3 regions of the Streptomyces sp. NPDC055140 genome follow, and region 1 is predicted to be linked to each of the others. Evidence: predicted binding sites of a transcription regulator. Region 1 holds the regulator's gene; each other region holds the start of a gene.
What was found. The regulator HrcA, encoded in region 1, represses chaperone genes, less so after heat shock. The targets are predictions, from matches to a motif close to TTNGCACTCNGNNNNNCNGAGTGCNAA.
Positions count from the first base shown of each region.

Region 1 (3,242 bases):
ATCGCGGGCAGGTCGTCGACGCCCTCCAGGTACTCCACGACCACGCCCTCGATGCGCAGGTCGTCGCCCCAGACCCGCTCCACCAGCTCCGCGTCGTGCCGGCCCTCCACATAGATGCGCCCGGCCCGCGCGACCCGCGCCCGCGCCCCGGGCACCGCGACCGACCCGGAGGCCGTGCGCGCGGGACGTACGGGCGCGGCGGACACCGGACGTACGAGGGTGACGACCCGGCCTTCGAGCAGGAAGCCGCGCGGGTCCATGGGGAACACCCGGTGTTTGCCGAAGCGGTCCTCCAGGGTCACCGTCGGGCCCTGGGCCGTCTTCTCGCAGCGGACGACGGCCCCGCAGAACCCGGTCGTGACCTCCTCGACCACGAGATCCACGTCCGCCGCCACCTCGGGGGCGGCCTGCTGCTTCTTCCACGGCGGGGTGAAGTCGGGGGAGTACAGGCGGCGTTGCGGGCCCGAAGGGCCTTCGTTGGAAGGGCGGTGGCGGGAGACGGGTGGGAGCATTCTGCAGACGATAGGAAGTGCGAACGGCCGTACGGTTACGACACGCCGAAACGCGCCGCCAGCGCGGCACGCTGCGCACGGACAAACTCCGCATTCACCGCGGCTCCGTGCCCGGGGACGTACACGGCATCTTCACCGCCCAGTTCCAGCAGCCGGTCCAGGGCGGCCGGCCAGCGGCTCGGCACCGCGTCACGGCCCGCCTGCGGCTCGCCCGACTCCTCGACCAGATCGCCGCAGAAGACGACCTCGGGCGTGCCCGGCACCAGGATCGCCAGGTCGTGCCCGCTGTGCGCCGGGCCCACGTTCGCGAGCAGCGCCTGGAGCCCGTTGCCCAGATCGAGCGTCCACTCCCCGCACACCCGGTGATGCGGCACGACGAGCACGTCAGCGGCCTCGGCCGCCTGCTCGTGCGGCACGCCGTGCGCCACCGCGGACGCCCGCAGCTCGTCACGGCCCCGCGTGAGCACCGTGTCGATGCCCGCGGCGCCGTACACCTCGACACCGGCGAACGCGGCCGTGCCGAGAACGTGGTCGAAATGGGGGTGGGTCAGCGCGATATGCGTCACGCGTGCCTGCGGGCCGATGAGGCGCCGGGTGTCCGCCCGCAGCGCCGCACCCTCACGAAGTGATGAACCCGTGTCGACGAGCAACGCCGCCCCGTCGCCCACCACAAGGCCCGTCGTGCAGTCCCAGCCCGGCAGCCGGACCCGCCCTGCCCGAGCGGACAGCTCCTCCCAGCCCACCGCATTCCAGTCCAGGTCGTCCACGGGTCCGACGCTAGCGCCCTTGCCGGGCCCGTACCCACCGGCCGTACACTGACCCGGAGACCATTGGCACTCGGCCGCACCGAGTGCCAGCCGCGGACGACACAGCTGGAGGTGCGCGCGAATGCTCAGTGAACGCAGGCTCGAAGTGCTGCGCGCCATCGTCCAGGACTACGTGGGGACCGAGGAGCCGGTCGGCTCCAAGGCGCTCACCGAGCGGCACAGCCTCGGCGTCTCACCGGCAACGGTGCGCAACGACATGGCGGCGCTCGAGGAGGAGGGCTTCATCGCCCAGCCTCACACGAGCGCCGGGCGGATCCCGACCGACAAGGGCTACCGCCTGTTCGTGGACAAACTGACGGCGGTCAAGCCGATGACGGGGCCCGAGCGCCGCGCCATCCAGAACTTCCTCGACGGCGCCGTCGACCTCGACGACGTCGTCGGCCGGACCGTGCGGCTGCTCGCGCAGCTGACGCGGCAGGTCGCCGTGGTGCAGTACCCGTCCCTGACGCGGTCGACCGTGCGCCACGTGGAACTGCTCTCGCTCGCCGCCGCCCGCGTGATGCTCGTACTGATCACGGACACGGGGCGGGTCGAGCAGCGGATGATCGACTGCCCGGCGCCGTTCGGCGAGACCTCTCTCGCCGATCTGCGGGCCCGGCTCAACAGCAGGGTCGCGGGACGCCGCTTCGCGGACGTGCCGCAGCTGGTGCAGGACCTGCCGGAGTCCTTCGACACGGAGGACCGCGGCACGGTCGCGACGGTGCTCTCCACTTTGCTGGAGACTCTCGTCGAGGAGACCGAGGAGCGGTTGATGATCGGCGGCACCGCCAATCTCACCCGCTTCGGACATGACTTTCCCCTCACCATCCGGCCCGTGCTGGAGGCGCTGGAGGAGCAGGTCGTGCTCCTCAAGCTCCTTGGTGAGGTCAACGATTCGGGCATGGCCGTACGGATCGGTCATGAGAACGCCCATGAGGGACTCAGCTCAACCTCCGTGGTCTCGGTCGGCTACGGTTCGGGCAGCGAGGCAGTCGCCAAGCTCGGCGTGGTCGGACCGACCCGCATGGACTATCCGGGAACGATGGGAGCAGTACGCGCAGTGGCACGTTACGTCGGACAGATCCTGGCGGAGTCGTAAGTGGCCACGGACTACTACGCCGTACTCGGCGTGCGCCGCGACGCCTCCCAGGACGAGATCAAGAAGGCCTTCCGCAGGCTGGCCCGTGAGCTTCACCCGGACGTCAATCCGGACCCGAAGACACAGGAGCGGTTCAAGGAGATCAACGCCGCCTACGAGGTGTTGTCGGACCCGCAGAAGAAGCAGGTCTACGACCTCGGCGGCGACCCCCTCTCGCAGGCGGGCGGAGGCGGGGCCGGCGGCTTCGGCGCCGGTGGCTTCGGGAACTTCTCCGACATCATGGACGCGTTCTTCGGAACGGCGTCCCAGCGTGGTCCCCGGTCGCGCACGCGCCGCGGCCAGGACGCCATGATCCGGCTCGAGATCGAGCTGGACGAGGCCGCCTTCGGGACCACCAAGGACATCCAGGTCGACACGGCCATCGTCTGTACGACCTGCAGCGGCGAGGGTGCCGCGCCCGGCACGTCCGCGCAGACCTGTGACATGTGCCGCGGTCGCGGCGAGGTGTCCCAGGTCACGCGGTCCTTCCTGGGCCAGGTCATGACCTCGCGGCCGTGCCCGCAGTGCCAGGGCTTCGGCACGGTCGTGCCGACGCCGTGCCCGGAGTGCGCCGGTGACGGCCGCATCCGCTCGCGGCGCACGCTCACCGTGAAGATCCCGGCCGGTGTCGACAACGGCACGCGGATCCAGCTCGCGGGCGAGGGTGAGGTCGGCCCCGGCGGCGGCCCCGCCGGTGACCTGTACGTCGAGATCCACGAGCTGCCGCACACCGTCTTCCAGCGGCGTGGCGACGATCTGCACTGCACCGTCACCATTCCGATGACG
Region 1 covers NZ_JBSGTG010000007.1:46,557-49,798, reverse strand. Annotated here, with positions in the region: gene ACWFR4_RS15750 (DUF3097 domain-containing protein) at 1-512, opposite strand, end outside; gene ACWFR4_RS15745 (MBL fold metallo-hydrolase) at 548-1,279, opposite strand; gene hrcA (heat-inducible transcriptional repressor HrcA) at 1,401-2,417, shown strand; gene dnaJ (molecular chaperone DnaJ) at 2,418-3,242, shown strand, end outside.

Region 2 (3,242 bases), on a different contig from region 1:
CGGAAGAAAGCGGCCGCTCCGGCCGTTAGCATGGTCGGTACACACCTGAAGTTCCACCGACTCTGCCTGATGTAGAGCCGGCGCGACCGCAAAGCGGCCGCGGTTCCCTTGCATACCCTGCATGGCCCAGGCCCTCCTGGCGCGGACCCCGGTATCACTCGGTTCCCGGCGCATGAGGACGGCTCTCGGCGCACCCCACCGGGTCAGCGCTACCAGGCGGCAGAAAGGCAAGGGCCGTGCCAGAGAATTACACGGCCACGGTCACCGGCAAGCGCCCCGGATACGGACAGCTGCTGCGCACCCGCGGCGCCTGGACGTTCCTGCTCCCCGGCTTCGCCGCCCGGCAGCCGTTCGCGATGCTCACCATCTCGACGGTCCTGCTCGTGCAGCACACCACCGGCTCGTACGGCACCGCCGGCGCCGTCTCCGCCACCACCGGCGTCTCCATGGCGCTGTTCGCCCCCTTCACGGGCAAGCTCGCCGACCGCTTCGGGCAGCGCGCCGTCCTAATGCCCGGCGTCCTGCTGCACACGGCGTCCGTGCTCCTGCTGACGCTGCTCGCGCTCAGCGACGCCCCCCTGTGGGCCCTGTTCGTCGCGGCGGTCCCGACCGGCGCCTCCACCCCGCAGATCGGACCCATGGTGCGGGCCCGCTGGGGCGTCAAGCTCCAGGGCTCGCCTCTGATGACCACGGCCGCCGCCTTCGAGTCGGTCACGGACGAGTTCACGTTCGTCCTCGGCCCGCTGTTCGCGACCGCCCTGTGCACCGGCGTGCACCCCGCCGCCGGTCTCGTCATGGAGGCGTCCCTGACGCTCGTGGGCGGCCTCCTGTTCGCCGCGCAGCGCGGCACGCAGCCTCGGCCCTCGCGATCCGTCGGCGACGTCCACGCACGCGTGGAGCACGTTTCCGCGCTGCGCGTCCCCGGAGTGCGCGTCCTGATCGTGGCGTTCCTCGGCATCGGCTCCGTCTTCGGCGGCATGCAGGTCGCCCTGGCCGCCTTCACCGAGTCGATCGGCGAGCCCGGCCTGAACGGTGTCCTGTACGGGACGTTCGCCGCGGGCAACATGCTCTCCGGCATCGTCTGCGGAGCCGTCGCCTGGAAGATCGCGCCCCAGCGCCGCCTCCTGCTCGCCTACACCGCCCTCGCCGTGACCGCCTCCGGCCTCTGGGCCGCGCAGTCCGTGCTCCTGCTCGCCGGGGTCGGCCTGCTGGTGGGCACGTGCATCGCTCCGGCCCTGATCACCGGCTACACGCTCGTCGAGAAGCTGGTCCCCCCGACCGCCCGCACCGAGGCCTTCACCTGGCTCACGGGCGCGGTCGCGCTCGGCCAGGCAGCGGCCGTCACGGTCGCCGGCCAGCTGGAGGACCGCCTCTGGGACGGCGCCGGATTCCTCGTCCCGATGGGCGGCACGGTGCTCGCCCTGCTGCTCCTGGCGACCCTGCGATCCCGCCTCGTGCCGCCACGCGTGACCAAGGTGGTCACGCGCGGAGCGGCCCATCGCGAACCTGTCGCGATCGGTGAGATGTGACGCACGTTTTCGCGGAATACGTCACTGTGACTCCGCCGCCGAGGCGGCTTCTCACTTGGGCTGACAGGCCCTCGTGACGGTCAAGCCCTGACCGCTTGCCCGATGGCAAGTGACGCACGTTACTCCAATTGCTGGCGGCACGGGTTAACATGGACGATCGTTAGCACTCATCGAGTGAGAGTGCCAGGAGGAAGCAAGTGCCGACGTACCAGTACCAGTGCACCGAATGCGGCGAGGGCCTCGAGGCGGTGCAGAAGTTCACCGATGACGCCCTGACCGTGTGCCCCAGCTGCGACGGACGCCTCAAGAAGGTGTTCTCGGCGGTCGGCATCGTCTTCAAGGGATCGGGCTTCTACCGCAACGACAGCCGCGGCTCCTCGTCGAGCAGCTCGCCGGCGCCGTCGTCCGCGAAGTCGGCCTCGGACACGAAGTCTTCGTCCTCGGACTCCAAGTCGTCCGGGTCGTCGTCCTCCACGTCGACGTCCTCGACCTCCGCTTCGTCTTCCTCTTCGAGCTCGTCCTCGAGCTCTTCCGCCGCGTAAGGCCGCTCGGCCGCTTCGGCCAAGTTCTTACGGAACCCTGTCGTCCACCGACGACAGGGTTTTCGGCGTTCCCGGACAGATACTGTGCCGGGCATGGCGAATACAGTTCCGGGCACGGCTAACACGGCGAACACACGGGTCACGGCCGAGATCGGCGTCATCGGCGGCTCCGGCTTCTACTCGTTCCTGGACGACGTGACCGAGGTCCAGGTCGACACCCCGTACGGAGCGCCGAGCGACTCGCTCTTCCTCGGCGAGATCGCGGGCCGCAAGGTCGCCTTTCTGCCCCGCCACGGCCGCGGCCACCATCTGCCGCCGCACCGCATCAACTACCGTGCCAACCTCTGGGCCCTGCGCTCGGTGGGCGTCCGGCAGGTCCTCGGCCCGTGCGCCGTGGGCGGCCTTCGGCCCGAGTTCGGGCCGGGGACACTCCTGGTGCCGGACCAGTTCGTGGACCGGACGAAGGCCCGTGCGCAGTCGTACTTCGACGGGGAGCCGCTGGCGGACGGGGCCGTGCCGAACGTGGTGCACGTGTCGCCCGCCGACCCGTACTGCCCGGCCGGGCGCCGGGTCGCCGTGAAGGCGGCACGCGGCCGTGACTGGGAGCCGGTGGACGGCGGGACTCTCGTCGTGGTCGAGGGGCCGCGGTTCTCGACCCGCGCCGAGTCCCGCTGGCATGCCGCCCAGGGCTGGTCGGTGGTCGGCATGACCGGTCACCCCGAGGCGATGCTCGCGCGTGAACTCGAGCTCTGCTACACGTCGTTGACCCTGGTCACCGACCTCGACGCGGGCGCCGCGTCGGGCGAGGGCGTGTCGCACGACGAGGTTCTCCAGGTCTTCGCCGCCAATGTGGACCGGCTGCGGACGGTGCTCTTCGACGCGGTGGCGGGACTGCCGGCGGAGGGCGAGCGGGACTGCCTGTGTGTGAGGGCGCTCGGGGGGATGGATCCGGGGATCGCGCTGCCGTAGCCGCGCGCTGAAAGGTGCTGAACGGTGTTGACCGGTGCTGAACTTTGCCTTCGGGTGAGGGAGTTGTCCACAACCGGCGAGTAGTGCACGGGGCTCAGCGGGAATCGGCGCGGGCCTGGATCGTGGAGCGCGAGGCGAGCTTTCGAGCTTGCGCGTTCCGAGGCTTTTCGATGTTGTCCGATGCCTCTCGATCCAGGTGGTG
Region 2 covers NZ_JBSGTG010000015.1:47,333-50,574, reverse strand. Annotated here, with positions in the region: gene ACWFR4_RS26435 (MFS transporter) at 237-1,529, shown strand; gene ACWFR4_RS26430 (FmdB family zinc ribbon protein) at 1,727-2,071, shown strand; gene ACWFR4_RS26425 (S-methyl-5'-thioadenosine phosphorylase) at 2,165-3,040, shown strand.
Region 2: a site for HrcA is predicted at 1,690-1,716, ahead of ACWFR4_RS26430 (FmdB family zinc ribbon protein). Genes of this name have one in related genera too.

Region 3 (3,242 bases), on a different contig from region 1:
CTCGCGCCGCCCGCGCCCGCCGAGAAGCCCGTGATCAGGGCCCGTAAGGGCTTCGAGGTCGACGGCCAGGAGGATCTGCCGCCCGTCTTCACGACCGTACCGACCAAGGACAAGGTCGTGTTCCTCACCATCGACGACGGCTCCGAGAAGGACCCGGCGTTCCTGAAGATGATGAGTGACCTGAAGATCCCGTACACCGCCTTCCTCAGCAACTACCTGGTGAAGGACGACTACGGCTACTTCGGAAAAATGCAGTCCCGCGGCGTCACGCTGAACAACCACACGCTGACGCACCCGTATCTGCCCCGCCTGTCCTACGCGGGGCAGAAGCGCGAGATCTGCGGCATGCAGAACATCATGCAGACGCAGTACGGCAAGCGGCCCGTCCTCTTCCGCCCGCCGTACGGCAACTACAACCGGGACACGCTGCGCGCCGCCAAGTCCTGCGGCATCAAGTACGCGCCGATCTGGAACGAAGAGGTGTACGTCGACCACGTCGAGTGGCGCGAGGGGGACCAGGACCTGCACCCCGGCGACATCATCCTGACCCACTTCCGGGGCCGTGAGCAGTGGAAGGGCACCATGCCCGACATGGTCCGTCTGCTCATGAAGTACGTGACCGACAAGGGGTACGCGGTGGCCAGGCTGGAGGACTACCTGTGATGTCCGTGCGGGCGCGCCGGGCCCACGCGCGCACCGGGCCCCGGCGGCTGCTCGCCACCGCCCTGGCCGCCGGTGTCCTCGCACCCGCGCTGCTCACCGGGTGCGCCCAGTCCGTGGACCCGATCGAGCGGCTCAGCAGGAAGGCGGCCGAGAAGGTCCGCCACTCGCACGACGCGGCACCCACGGTCACACCGGCCGTGGGCCTGGGGGGTGGCGGGTCGTGGGGTGCGCGCGGGGCCGGGAAGGCGGGGGCGGGAGGCGGGCCGGTGCGCGTCGCGCCTCTTCACGCCCCCGCGCGTCACGCCGCAACTCCGCGTGGCGGCCGCGCCCCGGACGCCTACCGTCGCTGGGGACTCTCCGCGCCGCTCGCCCCGGCGCCGAGACCCCCGGCGCGCCACGCGGCCGGGGCAGGACCGCGAACGTATGCGCTCCCGCCTGTCGTGGACCACGTCCGCACCAAGGACCGCGTCGTCTTCCTGACCTTCGACGACGGCGTGGACCGCGACCCTCACTTCCCCGACATGGTCCGCGACCTGCGGCTGCCCGTCAGCGTCTTCCTCACGGACCGCGTCGCGGGCCCCGGCCACGACCACTTCGGCAGGCTGCGGACCCTCGGCGCGGGCGTGCAGAACCAGACCCTGAACCACCACTTCCTGCCCTCACTCCCGTACGCCGAACAGCGCGCCGAGATCTGCGGCCAGCAGGACCGGCTGAAGAACCGCTTCGGCACCCGCCCCCGCCTCCTCCGCCCGCCCTTCGGCGAGTACGACCAGAACACCCTGCGCGCCGCCGCCACCTGCGGGGTCGACGTCGTGGTCCTGTGGCGCGCCTCGGTGGGGAGCGACGATCTGCGTCACGGGGACGGGGGCCGGCTGCGTCCCGGCGACATCGTCCGGGCCCAGTTCCGTGACGGCGACGACCCGCGCGGGGCGACGACGCGGCTGCTGCGCCGTATCGAGGCCCAGGGGTTCACGGTGGGGAGGCTCGAGGACTACCTGTGACGGACGGGCCGGAGGGGCCGTGCGGAAGACTCGCCATCACTGAATTGGCACTCCGCTTGACCGAGTGCTAATCGCAGTCATAGTCTCGGCCCTGGCACTCCCCACTGGAGAGTGCCAATAGCGACGGGCAGGTCCGGCACCCGCGACGACGGATCCACCTGGTCGCCACCTCAGACAGTTAACCCCGTGATCTCCGAAGGGGGAGGTCGGATCGTGACGACCACCAGCTCCAAGGTTGCCATCAAGCCGCTCGAGGACCGCATTGTGGTCCAGCCGCTCGACGCCGAGCAGACCACCGCCTCTGGCCTGGTCATCCCGGACACTGCGAAGGAGAAGCCCCAGGAGGGCGTCGTCCTCGCCGTGGGCCCGGGTCGCTTCGAGAACGGCGAGCGCCTGCCGCTCGACGTGCAGACCGGCGACATCGTGCTGTACAGCAAGTACGGCGGCACCGAGGTGAAGTACAACGGCGAGGAGTACCTCGTCCTCTCGGCTCGCGACGTGCTCGCGATCGTCGAGAAGTAATTCACCCACTGTTTTAGTTCTGCGCCCCTGGCACCCCGCTACTCAGCTGCGACTCTTCTCAGCATGCCGGGCGTCGGGGGCGCAGTTCGTTCGAGAGGACTAACAGCTCCATGGCGAAGATCCTGAAGTTCGACGAGGACGCCCGTCGCGCCCTCGAGCGCGGCGTCAACAAGCTTGCCGACACGGTCAAGGTGACGATCGGCCCCAAGGGCCGCAACGTCGTCATCGACAAGAAGTTCGGCGCTCCCACCATCACCAACGACGGTGTCACGATCGCCCGCGAGGTCGAGCTCGACGACCCGTACGAGAACCTCGGCGCGCAGCTGGTGAAGGAGGTGGCGACCAAGACCAACGACATCGCGGGTGACGGCACCACCACCGCCACCGTGCTCGCCCAGGCCCTGGTCAAGGAAGGCCTGCGCAACGTCGCCGCCGGCGCCTCCCCGGCCGCCCTGAAGAAGGGCATCGACGCCGCGGTCAAGGCCGTGTCCGAGGAGCTCCTCGCGACTGCCCGTCCGATCGAGGACAAGGCCGACATCGCCGCCGTCGCCGGTCTGTCCGCCCAGGACTCGCAGGTCGGCGAGCTCATCGCCGAGGCGATGGACAAGGTCGGCAAGGACGGTGTCATCACCGTCGAGGAGTCCAACACCTTCGGTCTGGAGCTGGACTTCACCGAGGGCATGGCGTTCGACAAGGGCTACCTGTCTCCGTACTTCGTGACGGACCAGGAGCGCATGGAGGCCGTGCTCGAGGACCCGTACATCCTGATCAACCAGGGCAAGATCTCCTCCATCCAGGACATGCTGCCGCTGCTCGAGAAGGTCATCCAGGCCGGTGGCTCCAAGCCGCTCCTGATCATCGCCGAGGACGTCGAGGGCGAGGCCCTGTCGACCCTGGTCGTGAACAAGATCCGCGGCACGTTCAACGCCGTCGCCGTCAAGGCGCCCGGCTTCGGTGACCGCCGCAAGGCGATGCTCGGCGACATGGCCACCCTCACCGGTGCCACCGTCATCGCCGAGGAGGTCGGCCTCAAGCTCGACCAGGCCGGTCTGGACG
Region 3 covers NZ_JBSGTG010000016.1:213,778-217,019, reverse strand. Annotated here, with positions in the region: gene ACWFR4_RS28210 (polysaccharide deacetylase family protein) at 1-663, shown strand, start outside; gene ACWFR4_RS28205 (polysaccharide deacetylase family protein) at 663-1,664, shown strand; gene groES (co-chaperone GroES) at 1,878-2,186, shown strand; gene groL (chaperonin GroEL) at 2,297-3,242, shown strand, end outside.
Region 3: a site for HrcA is predicted at 1,709-1,735, ahead of groES (co-chaperone GroES). Genes of this name have one in related genera too.